Regions from separate parts of the Rhizobium sp. CB3090 genome, predicted to be linked through region 3. Evidence: predicted binding sites of a transcription regulator. Region 3 holds the regulator's gene; each other region holds the start of a gene.
What was found. The regulator LexA, encoded in region 3, represses DNA repair genes until DNA is damaged. The targets are predictions, from matches to a motif close to TGTTCNNNNTGTGTTCNG.
Positions count from the first base shown of each region.

Region 1: dnaE (DNA polymerase III subunit alpha) is a predicted target of LexA. The motif match lies at 951-968, and genes of this name have one in related genera.
Region 2: QA646_RS15995 (helicase-related protein) is a predicted target of LexA. The motif match lies at 1,822-1,839, and genes of this name have one in related genera.

Region 1 is NZ_CP121662.1:978,261-981,542, forward strand. It holds gene QA646_RS04755 (DUF5680 domain-containing protein) at 1-173, opposite strand, end outside; gene QA646_RS04760 (hypothetical protein) at 261-848, opposite strand; gene dnaE (DNA polymerase III subunit alpha) at 1,205-3,282, shown strand, end outside.
Region 2 is NZ_CP121662.1:3,326,061-3,329,342, forward strand. It holds gene QA646_RS15995 (helicase-related protein) at 1-1,626, opposite strand, end outside; gene QA646_RS16000 (DUF3309 domain-containing protein) at 2,913-3,068, shown strand; gene QA646_RS16005 (YMGG-like glycine zipper-containing protein) at 3,116-3,282, shown strand, end outside.
Region 3 is NZ_CP121662.1:1,310,196-1,313,477, forward strand. It holds gene QA646_RS06420 (ComEC/Rec2 family competence protein) at 1-1,349, shown strand, start outside; gene lexA (transcriptional repressor LexA) at 1,330-2,052, opposite strand; gene QA646_RS06430 (DUF2721 domain-containing protein) at 2,442-2,933, opposite strand; gene QA646_RS06435 (mechanosensitive ion channel domain-containing protein) at 3,040-3,282, opposite strand, start outside.

The DNA.
Region 1 (3,282 bases), 330 kb from region 3:
TGTCCGGCGAAATCCGTGCCGCCGAAATAGCTGTCGAGATACCGCCAGCGGCCGCTGGCATAGCCGATATCATGCGAACCGCTACGACAGGACGGCAGTCTCTCGCCATCGCCGACATAGGTTTCTGCCTTGGCAGCAACAATAAAATCGTTCAGCTCGGCAAGATCCGGCATGGGCCCCCTCCAATCATGATGAGGGATCAAAATGCCATGAGTATCGGTACAAGTAAAGAACAAATAGAGAACAAACAAAGGGAGCCACTACGGGTTTTCCCCGCAACCTTTGTGACCGATGTCGTCGTTCCAATCCTCGATCTTGATGGTTTTGGCTTCGGCCTTAAGGTCCTTGCCGCCCTTCGTCGCCTTGCCGGTCAGGACATTGTAGTCGCAGCTATAGCTGCCATCAGGATCGAGATTGTCTCGGTAGTCATAGGTGAAGCCGGCAACGACAAAGGCGTTGTTGCGGAAGGCGAGGGTGAGCGTCTGATGCCAGCGATCGCGCCCAATCGCGTCGTTCTGAGACATAACGGCGATCGAACCGTTCGGCATAGCCGCGATCGACGGCTCCTGGCCGAAGATACCGCCCGGCTCGCCGCGGCCCCATACCTTATCGGGCGCGGCGGCCAGCAGCTTGAGCAGCTGATGTTCTTTGTCGCGGAGATAAATGTAGATGCCGATCGCGGTCTCGTCGTCTGGCGGGGCCAATACCAGCAATGCGAGGTCCGGCTTACCGTCCTTGTTCCAGTCGCCGACCGCCGCGTCGATGATGCGGTCGGGCGCAATGGTATTTTCGGCATGAGCCGCCGATGTCACCGAAAGTAGAATGAGAGCGCAGGCAAGTGATTTCATCGTGATCTTCCCTCTGCGGTTTCATAGCCCAGGGTTGTGTCTTCGTCCATCGATACGCTCCAAAACATCGATGATGAAATTTATTGATGCAGCTATTGACTCTCGAACATAAATAGAACAAAAAAGAAACATAACGAGTAAGGAGCGCGTAAATGACCGATATCATTCGAGACGTTGCAGCATTCACCTCCATCGTCATGTTTGTCGCCAGCTTTTCCCTCATCATGATGGCGATGTGAATTTTATCCCCACGGGTGTCGCGATGCGCCCGTGATTCCTGAGGTCAACTTCTGGACTTTATCATCCGCTATGCCGAGAATGCAGCCGATTCATTTGGGCATGCGGAAAGGCATATGATGGCGGATATGGTGAGCAGCGGCGCAACGGGTGCGCCGGTCGGAGACACGCCGGAATTCGTGCATCTTCGCGTCCATTCCGCCTATTCGCTGCTCGAAGGCGCACTGCCGCTGAAGAAGATCCTCGCCAAGGCGGCCGGCGACAGTCAGCCGGCTATCGCCATCACCGATACGAACAACCTTTTCATCGCGCTGGAATTTTCCCAGAAAGCGATGGATGAGGGTCTGCAGCCGATCATCGGCTGCCAGGTGTCGATCGACATGGAAGATGGTGTCGAGGGCGAGAAGCGCGGGCCGCAACAGGCACTCGCCAAGCTGCCATCCATCGTGTTGCTTGCCGCCACCGAGCGGGGCTATGAGCGGCTGGTCGATCTCGTCAGCCGCGCCTATCTCGGCGGCGAAGGCAATCAGGCTGTCCATATCACCGCCTCCTGGCTGGAGGAGATCGGCACGGACGGCATGATCGCGCTCACCGGTTCGCTCGGCGGTCCGGTCGATATGGCGCTGAAGGAGGGCCACGCGCCGCAGGCGCTGTCGCGGCTACTGACGTTGAAAAGTCTGTTCGGCGACCGGCTCTATGTCGAATTGCAGCGTCACGGCACCTATGATCGCCGCCACGAACAGAAGATGATCGCGCTCGCCTATGAGCACGAATTGCCCCTGGTCGCGACCAACGAGGCCTTCTTCCCGACGCGAGACGATTACGATGCCCATGATGCGTTGATGGCGGTCGCCCACAATGCCATCGTCTCGGACGATACCCGCTTTCGCCTGACGCCGGATCATTATTTGAAGAGCCGCGCCGACATGGCGAAGCTCTTCGCCAACCTGCCGGAAGCCTTGGAGAACACCGTCGAGATCGCCCGGCGCTGCTCTTTCGTGCTGAAGACACGCAAGCCGATCCTGCCGCGCTTCACCGGCGCCACCGACGATCCGGAGGAGGCCGAGCGCGCCGAGGCGGCTGAACTGCGCGCCCAGGCGGTCGAAGGTCTCGACCGGCGTCTCGCCTCGCTCGGCATGGCATCGGGCTATGCGGAGAAGGACTATCGCGAGCGGCTGGAATTCGAACTCAGCGTCATCGAGCGCATGAAATTCCCCGGCTACTTCCTGATCGTCGCGGACTTCATCAAATGGGCCAAGCAGCACGACATCCCGGTTGGGCCGGGCCGCGGTTCGGGCGCTGGTTCGCTGGTTGCCTATGCGCTGACGATTACCGACGTCGACCCGCTGCGTTTCTCGCTGCTGTTCGAGCGCTTCCTCAATCCGTCGCGCGTATCGATGCCGGACTTCGATATCGACTTCTGCCAGGATCGCCGCGAAGAGGTGATCCGCTATGTCCAGGCCAAATACGGCCGCGAGCAGGTGGCGCAGATCATCACGTTCGGCTCCCTTCAGGCGCGCGCTGCCCTTCGCGACGTCGGCCGCGTGCTGGAAATGCCCTATGGTCAGGTCGACAAGATCTGCAAGCTGGTGCCGAACAACCCCGCCAATCCGACACCGCTCAGCAAGGCGATCGAGGAGGAGCCGCGCCTGCAGGAGGAGGCCGACAAGGAACCGGTCGTTGCCCGTCTGCTCGATATCGCCCAGAAGATCGAGGGCCTCTATCGCCACGCCTCGACGCACGCCGCGGGTATCGTCATCGGCGACCGGCCGCTGTCGAAGTTGGTGCCGATGTATCGAGACCCGCGCTCCGACATGCCGGTCACCCAATTCAACATGAAATGGGTGGAGCAGGCCGGCCTCGTGAAGTTCGACTTCCTCGGCCTGAAGACTCTGACGGTCCTGAAGACGGCCGTCGATTTCGTCGCCAAGCGCGGCATCACGCTTGATCTCGCCAGCATTCCGCTCGACGACAAGAAGACCTACGACATGCTCTCGCGCGGTGAAACGGTCGGCGTGTTCCAGGTGGAAAGCGCGGGCATGCGCAAGGCGCTGATCGGCATGCGCCCCGACTGCATCGAGGATATCATCGCGCTGGTGGCGCTTTATCGTCCGGGTCCGATGGAAAACATCCCGGTCTACAATGCCCGCAAGCATGGCGAAGAAGAGATCGAATCGATCCATCCGACGATCGATTA
Region 2 (3,282 bases), 1.9 Mb from region 3:
TTCCAGCGCCAGCGCCTTCTGCGAGGCCGTCTGGACAGCCTTGGCGTCCGGCCCCTCGGTTCCCGCGATAGGCGTGAACCGGAATCCGGTCAACTGTCCCACATGATGCCCCTCGACGAAGACATCCCCATTCACACTGATTTCAGCTTCCAGCATCGCATTCTCTCTCAGGCGCTTCATGAGCACAGATGTCCTGCGATCAACAAAGCGTTTCGTCAACCTCTCATGTAACGCATCAGACAATCGATCTTCGATTTCCCGCGTCTTTTCTTGCCAGTGTGTCGGATCGGCAAGCCAACCGGGCCGGTTCGACACATAGGTCCAAGTCCTTATCTGCGCGATTCGCGCCGAAAGCGTGTCGATTTCGCCATCCGTCCGATCGGCGCGGTGCACCTGTTCGGCCAGGAAATCCTCTTTTACCGTGCCATAGCGCACAAGGTCGGAAAAGAGGGTGGCGATAAGATCGGCATGCTGGGCGGGCGTAATCCGCCGATAATCCGGAAGCGCGCAGGTTTCCCATAATTTTTCCACGCGCGCCGGATTGTTGGCGAGATCGGCAATCTCCAGATCGCGCGACAGATATTCCAGCGCCTGCTGATCGACTGCCGGCAGCGCGCGCGTCAAGCCCTGCACGCGCGGCGCGCTCTCGAGGCTCGCACGCAGCGATGCGATCGAGGAAAAATCGAATTCCTTCGAGCGCCATTGTAGCACTTTAACCGTATCGAACTCATGACCTTCGATGCGCCGTACCAATTCGTCCTCGAAAGGATCGACCTGGCCCGTTACGCCAAAAGTGCCGTCCTTCAGGTGACGGCCGGCGCGGCCGGCGATCTGGCCGAGTTCGGCCGGATTGAGATTGCGGAACTGATAACCGTCGAACTTGCGATCCTGGGCAAAGGCGACATGATCGACATCGAGATTGAGCCCCATGCCGATCGCATCGGTCGCCACCAGATATTCGACGTCGCCTGCCTGATAAAGGGCGACCTGCGCGTTGCGCGTGCGCGGGCTGAGCGCGCCGAGGACGACGGCCGCTCCGCCGCGCTGGCGACGAATGAGTTCGGCGATGGCATAGACTTCGTCGGTGGAGAAGGCGACGATCGCAGTGCGCTGCGGCAGGCGGGTGATCTTCTTCTGCCCGGCATAGAAGAGATGCGACAGCCGCGGCCGCTCGACGACCGTGATTCCCGGCAAGAGCTGTTCGAGGATCGGCCGCATCGTGCCGGCGCCGAGCAGGAGCGTCTCGTCGCGTCCGCGCAAATGCAGGATGCGGTCGGTAAAGATGTGGCCCCGTTCCAGATCGCCGGCAAGCTGCACTTCATCGATGGCGACGAAAGAGGCTCGCGTCTCGCGCGGCATAGCTTCGACGGTGCAGACGGAATAACGCGCATTCGGCGGCGAAATCTTCTCCTCGCCGGTGACCAGCGCGACATATTGCGCCCCGACCTTCTCGACGACACGGGTATAGACCTCGCGCGCCAGCAGCCTCAGCGGCAGGCCGATGACGCCGTTGCCGTGGGCCACCATGCGCTCGATGGCATAATGGGTCTTGCCGGTATTGGTGGGTCCGAGCACCGCGGTCACGCCGCGTCCGCTCAGGATCATTGGCTGCGAAGTCTGAGTCATAGGTCCATGCATGGGCGAGAAACCACTGTCTTCCGATCAGCAAGGTCCCCAGGGAAGAGAAGAAGAGATGACGACCATATGTGACAAAGGCAAGACCTGATTCAAAAAACAACGGCGGCAAGATGCGTTTTTATCTTTGGCGGGTTCAACCAAGAGCTACATTCTCCCCACATCCAAAACGAGTCCCGACGAGTCGGGAACAGCTTGAGAACGAATCGGCGACGAATCGCTGACTCCGTTTGGTTCCGTTTTCGTTCACTACTATATATGGATTTTGATTCGCAAAAGCCCACCAGATCGTGAATCGCCATTTTGCTCCTTTTCCATGTGAATCACGAGCCGAATGGCGAATCCGACGGAACGCACTCTCATTTGAAAGCATCGTTAACCATTTGTAAATTAGATGAATTCCTCCGGACTGCAGCCTGAAGGATTCGAAATTAAGATTCGGGCCAAAGCCGGAACGAATCGGCGACGAATCGCTGACTTCCCTCAATTCTGCATTTGTTCTCCACAACATCTAGCGTCTTCCAGAACGAAATGCACAGGACTCTGTAGGGTTGAAGTGCCGAATCACGTCGAATCGTGGATTGCAATTAACCTTTGAGCGAATCGTAATATAAAAAGCCCAGAGTTTCGCGCAATGATTGAAACCGTTAACTTATCGATCAAAGCCGGAACGAATCGGCGACGAATCGCAGATTATCGCATGTACTGTATTTGTTCACTGCTAGATATAGCGTTTGGAGGGGGAAGCTCATCCAAATGGAGAATGGCGCAGTGATACGCGTTGCAAAAAAATTGCTCGGCATTAACCATTTCGATCGAGAGAGTACTACTTTCCAGCGATTTGGCTTAAATCCCCTCACCCAAAGAGATAGGTCTCCCCTGAGGCAGTCTCAGTGCACGGTTAACCAAAGGCCAAATGCAGAACGAATCGCTGACGAATCACGGACAAGTCCGCTTTCTCGTTTCGTTCACCGCAACATATTGTATTTAAAGCAATTTTTAACCATATATGGAACTCGGCGCCGGGTGTTCCTTCGCATTGCTCCTCTGTCTGCGTTAACATTTCGCCTCGACATGCCGGCTCATGTTCACGTCTTGTTATTTCTGAGCCGGAACAATTTCTCGTGAAATAAGTTTCTATCGACAGCGGCATTGATGCGCCTCGATCGGCAAGAACGGAAAAGGACGCATCAGGACTTGTATCTAGCGCATCTTATCCGCTTGCGTGAGGTCGCTCTGGCGGGATGCTCTAGGCGCTCGACGCGGAGGATTACGCCATGCTTGGTACAATACTGCTCGTGATTTTGATTCTGCTACTGATCGGAGCACTCCCGAACTGGGGTTACAGCCGGGGGTGGGGTTATGGTCCGTCGGGTGGTCTCGGACTAGTTTTTGTCATCGTTCTCATTCTGCTGTTGATGGGCCGGATCTGAATCCAGCCAAATATTGTTGAAGACTTCACACACCAGGGAGCAATGCCATGAAGAAAATTATCGTCGCGATCGCTCTTGCCGGAGCCCTTGCCTCGTGCACGGCAACCGAAAGGGGGACAGCCATTGGCGCCGGAACCGGCGCGGTCATAGGCGGCGTCGCCAGCAATAGCTGGGGTGGTGCCGCAATCGGCGCCGTCGCCGGTGGTGCCGTCGG
Region 3 (3,282 bases):
TGACGGCCTATTATCTCATTTCCGGCTTCGGGGTATCGGCAGAGCGCGCTTTCATCATGATGGCGATCATGCTGGTCGCCGTGCTCTTCGATCGGCCATCCCTCAGCCTTCGCAATGTGGCGCTGTCAGCGATCGTCATCCTCATTCTGTCGCCGTCGCAGGCACTCGGTCCAAGTTTTCAGATGTCTTACGCGGCGACGTTGGCACTGGTGTCCGGTTATTCGCTCTGGACGAAAAGACCGCATCGGGAGAGCATTCTCTCCCGGTTCCGGCTCATGCGTCCGCTGCTCTTGGTCTCGCGCTTCTTCGGAGGCATATTGTCGACTTCCTTTATCGGCGGCGCATCGACCGCTATCTTCTCGATAGAACATTTTCACCGATTGGCGACATATGGTCTTCTCGCCAATCTGGCGGCGATGCCGGTCGTCTCCTTTATCATCATGCCATTTGGCATGGCGGCTACGATGCTGATGCCATTTGGCGTCGATGCTCCATTCTGGCAGGTCACCGGCGCGGGACTTGATGTCGTCATCGCCATTGCCAAAACGGTCGCCGCTTGGGGTGGCAATATTCCTTTTGGCCGGCTACCGGTCTGGCTGTTTCCGACGGTCATAACCGGCTTCTTGCTGATGACCTTGCTGAAAACACGATTGCGGCATGCGGGTGCGCTTGTGATCCTCGGTTCGGTCGCCGTCGTGACCCTCAGCCCCGGTGTCCCAAAACCCGATCTGATGATCTCCGAGGATGGCACGCTGGTCGCCTTGCTGCGCAATGGTGCGTTGACGACCAATCGTGAAAAACCGCCCGATTTCATCTTCGGGCAGTGGCAAAGAGCCCTGGCGATCACTGAGCAGCAACCGCCGATGATGCTTCCGCCCGACAGCCAGCTCCCTAAAATCAGCAAATCGGACAAGCATCGCCGCCTGAGTTCCGAAGAACAGAGCGCAGTTCGAAAGGCGATGGATGCTGCACTGGACGATGCCGGGCAGGGCGGCTTCGCCTGCCAGAAAGGTGCGTGGTGCGTGGCAATGCTGGAGAATGGTGAGATGCTTGTCACCATTGAAGACGCTGCCTATCTCGCTGCGGCCTGCGACACTGCCAATATTGTCGTCACTCCCGTACGGCTGCGTCTGGATCGCTGCCGCTCCGGCGCGATGCTTTTTACCGGCGCAACGCTACGCCGGACGGGAGCTATCGAAATGAACCTCAGCGCCGACAAACCAGCAATAACGACTGCGTTCGACAATCTGACGCGGCCATGGAGCCTTCATCGCGCCTATGACTGGCGAACGGGCACTTTCGGAGCGCCGATCGCACGGGTGTCACCGGTCAGTGATAGCGGCGAATGAGGCCGACAAGCTTGCCTTGCACCTTCACACGATCCGGCCCGAAGATGCGGGTCTCGTAAGCAGGGTTCGCCGCTTCAAGCGCGATCGAGGCGCCCTTGCGACGAAACCGCTTCAACGTCGCCTCCTCATCATCGACGAGAGCAACGACGATGTCGCCAGGATTGGCAGTCGTGGCATTGCGGATAATGACGGTATCGCCGTCGAAGATGCCGGCATCGATCATCGAGTCACCCTTGACCTCCAGCGCATAGTGCTCGCCGGAGCCAAGCATGTCGGCGGGAACGGTGATGTCGTGGGTATTGTTCTGGATGGCCGAGATCGGAACGCCGGCGGCGATGCGGCCCATGACAGGGACCGAGACCGAACTGTTGTTTTCCTCATTCACTGGCCTGCTGGGAGCGGGTGGCGGCACAAGCTGCGGCTTGCCAAGGCTGCCCTCGATGACGCTTGGCGAAAAGCCGCGGCGCGGCTGTAGGCTCGGGCTATAGGCCTCCGGCAGCTTGATGACCTCCAGTGCCCGGGCCCGGTTCGGGAGGCGGCGTATGAAGCCGCGCTCTTCCAAAGCTGTGATGAGACGGTGAATGCCGGACTTGGACGCAAGGTCCAGCGCATCTTTCATCTCATCGAAAGATGGCGGAACACCGGACTCCTTCATGCGCTCGTGAATGAAGAGAAGCAGTTCCTGCTGCTTGCGCGTCAACATCGTTTTGAACCTCGGGACTGAGAAGGCGTCGTGAAACAAATCCAGAACGAACACTATATGTTCCATATGTGTTCCGCAAGCCCTTAAATTTTGGTGAAGATTTTGTAAGCGCATCAAATAAACGGGAACATAACAAGTCCTGGCCGGATGGATTTTCCCGATGTCTACGCGCTAAGCGGCGGAAATATATGCGAAAACTCGCAGCGTAAAATTTCGCCGGTCGGAAGCGACCCATCCCAAAAGCAATGAAAAGCCGCGTTGTTTGCTCAATAAGCTCTTTGGAGGACGATGCTCTACGAACGATGGAGAGCAAGCTGCAGATTAGGCAAGGAAGATCGGATTTCAGAGCGGCTGAGACTGGCGCAGTCACTAGTAAATTGGACCTGATTTCAATAGGTTGATTCCTTTCTCGAACTCCTGTGCCTATGTTCGAGCAAGGTGCGATCGTTTGCGATCTGCCTCAGCATGCTGTGCCCAGCCAGAATCATTTCGAAGAGGAAGGCCACAAAAGCGCCCATGAGCGCGATGACGGCAAGGCCGAAGAACCAGAGCAGCATCTGCTCGCGGAATTGCTGGCGAATCGCTCCGCTCATGAGGCCGAGCGTCGCAAGGCATGTGCACACACCGGATGCCGTGCCGAGCAGGACAGCAATCTCGAGCGCCAATGTTCGCCGCCGCAGATAGTAGAGTTGCAGCAATCGCGTTTCATCCGGGTCCTCCGAGGTCACCCGTTCGAAAAGGCTGTTGACCCGGTCGGAGACGCGAGCGAGCCTGGCCGAGAAGACATTCAGACACCCGGCAGTGCCGGCCAGCAAAAAGACCGGCGTCAGCGCTATTTGAATAACGTGTGCGGCAGCAGACGTTAGCTGGTCGTTCAGCACGCTTGATCTCCTTCCTATCCAACGTTGTCCGCTATCAGGTTCGGGGAGTTGCTTCGCCGAGGAAGCGCCTCAGTGTGAGCGAGGGGGCCGATCTCACGCGAATGTTTCACGTCGGTGGCGCCGGCGATTGTGGCATCTGTTCAGCGGTTCTCTTTTTGTGCATCGTCAAAGCGGCGGCAGCGACGTCGGATTTCTCCTCCCCGCCCACTTGGACAGTCGGCTGAGCGAATTCGATACCGTTTTCCATGAAGGCGTCGCGGATCATGGTATAGGCTTGCCGCCGGATGTAGGTTTGCCGACCGGGAAGGACGGTGAAGGCAAAGCTCAGTTCGATACCGAAGTCGCCGAT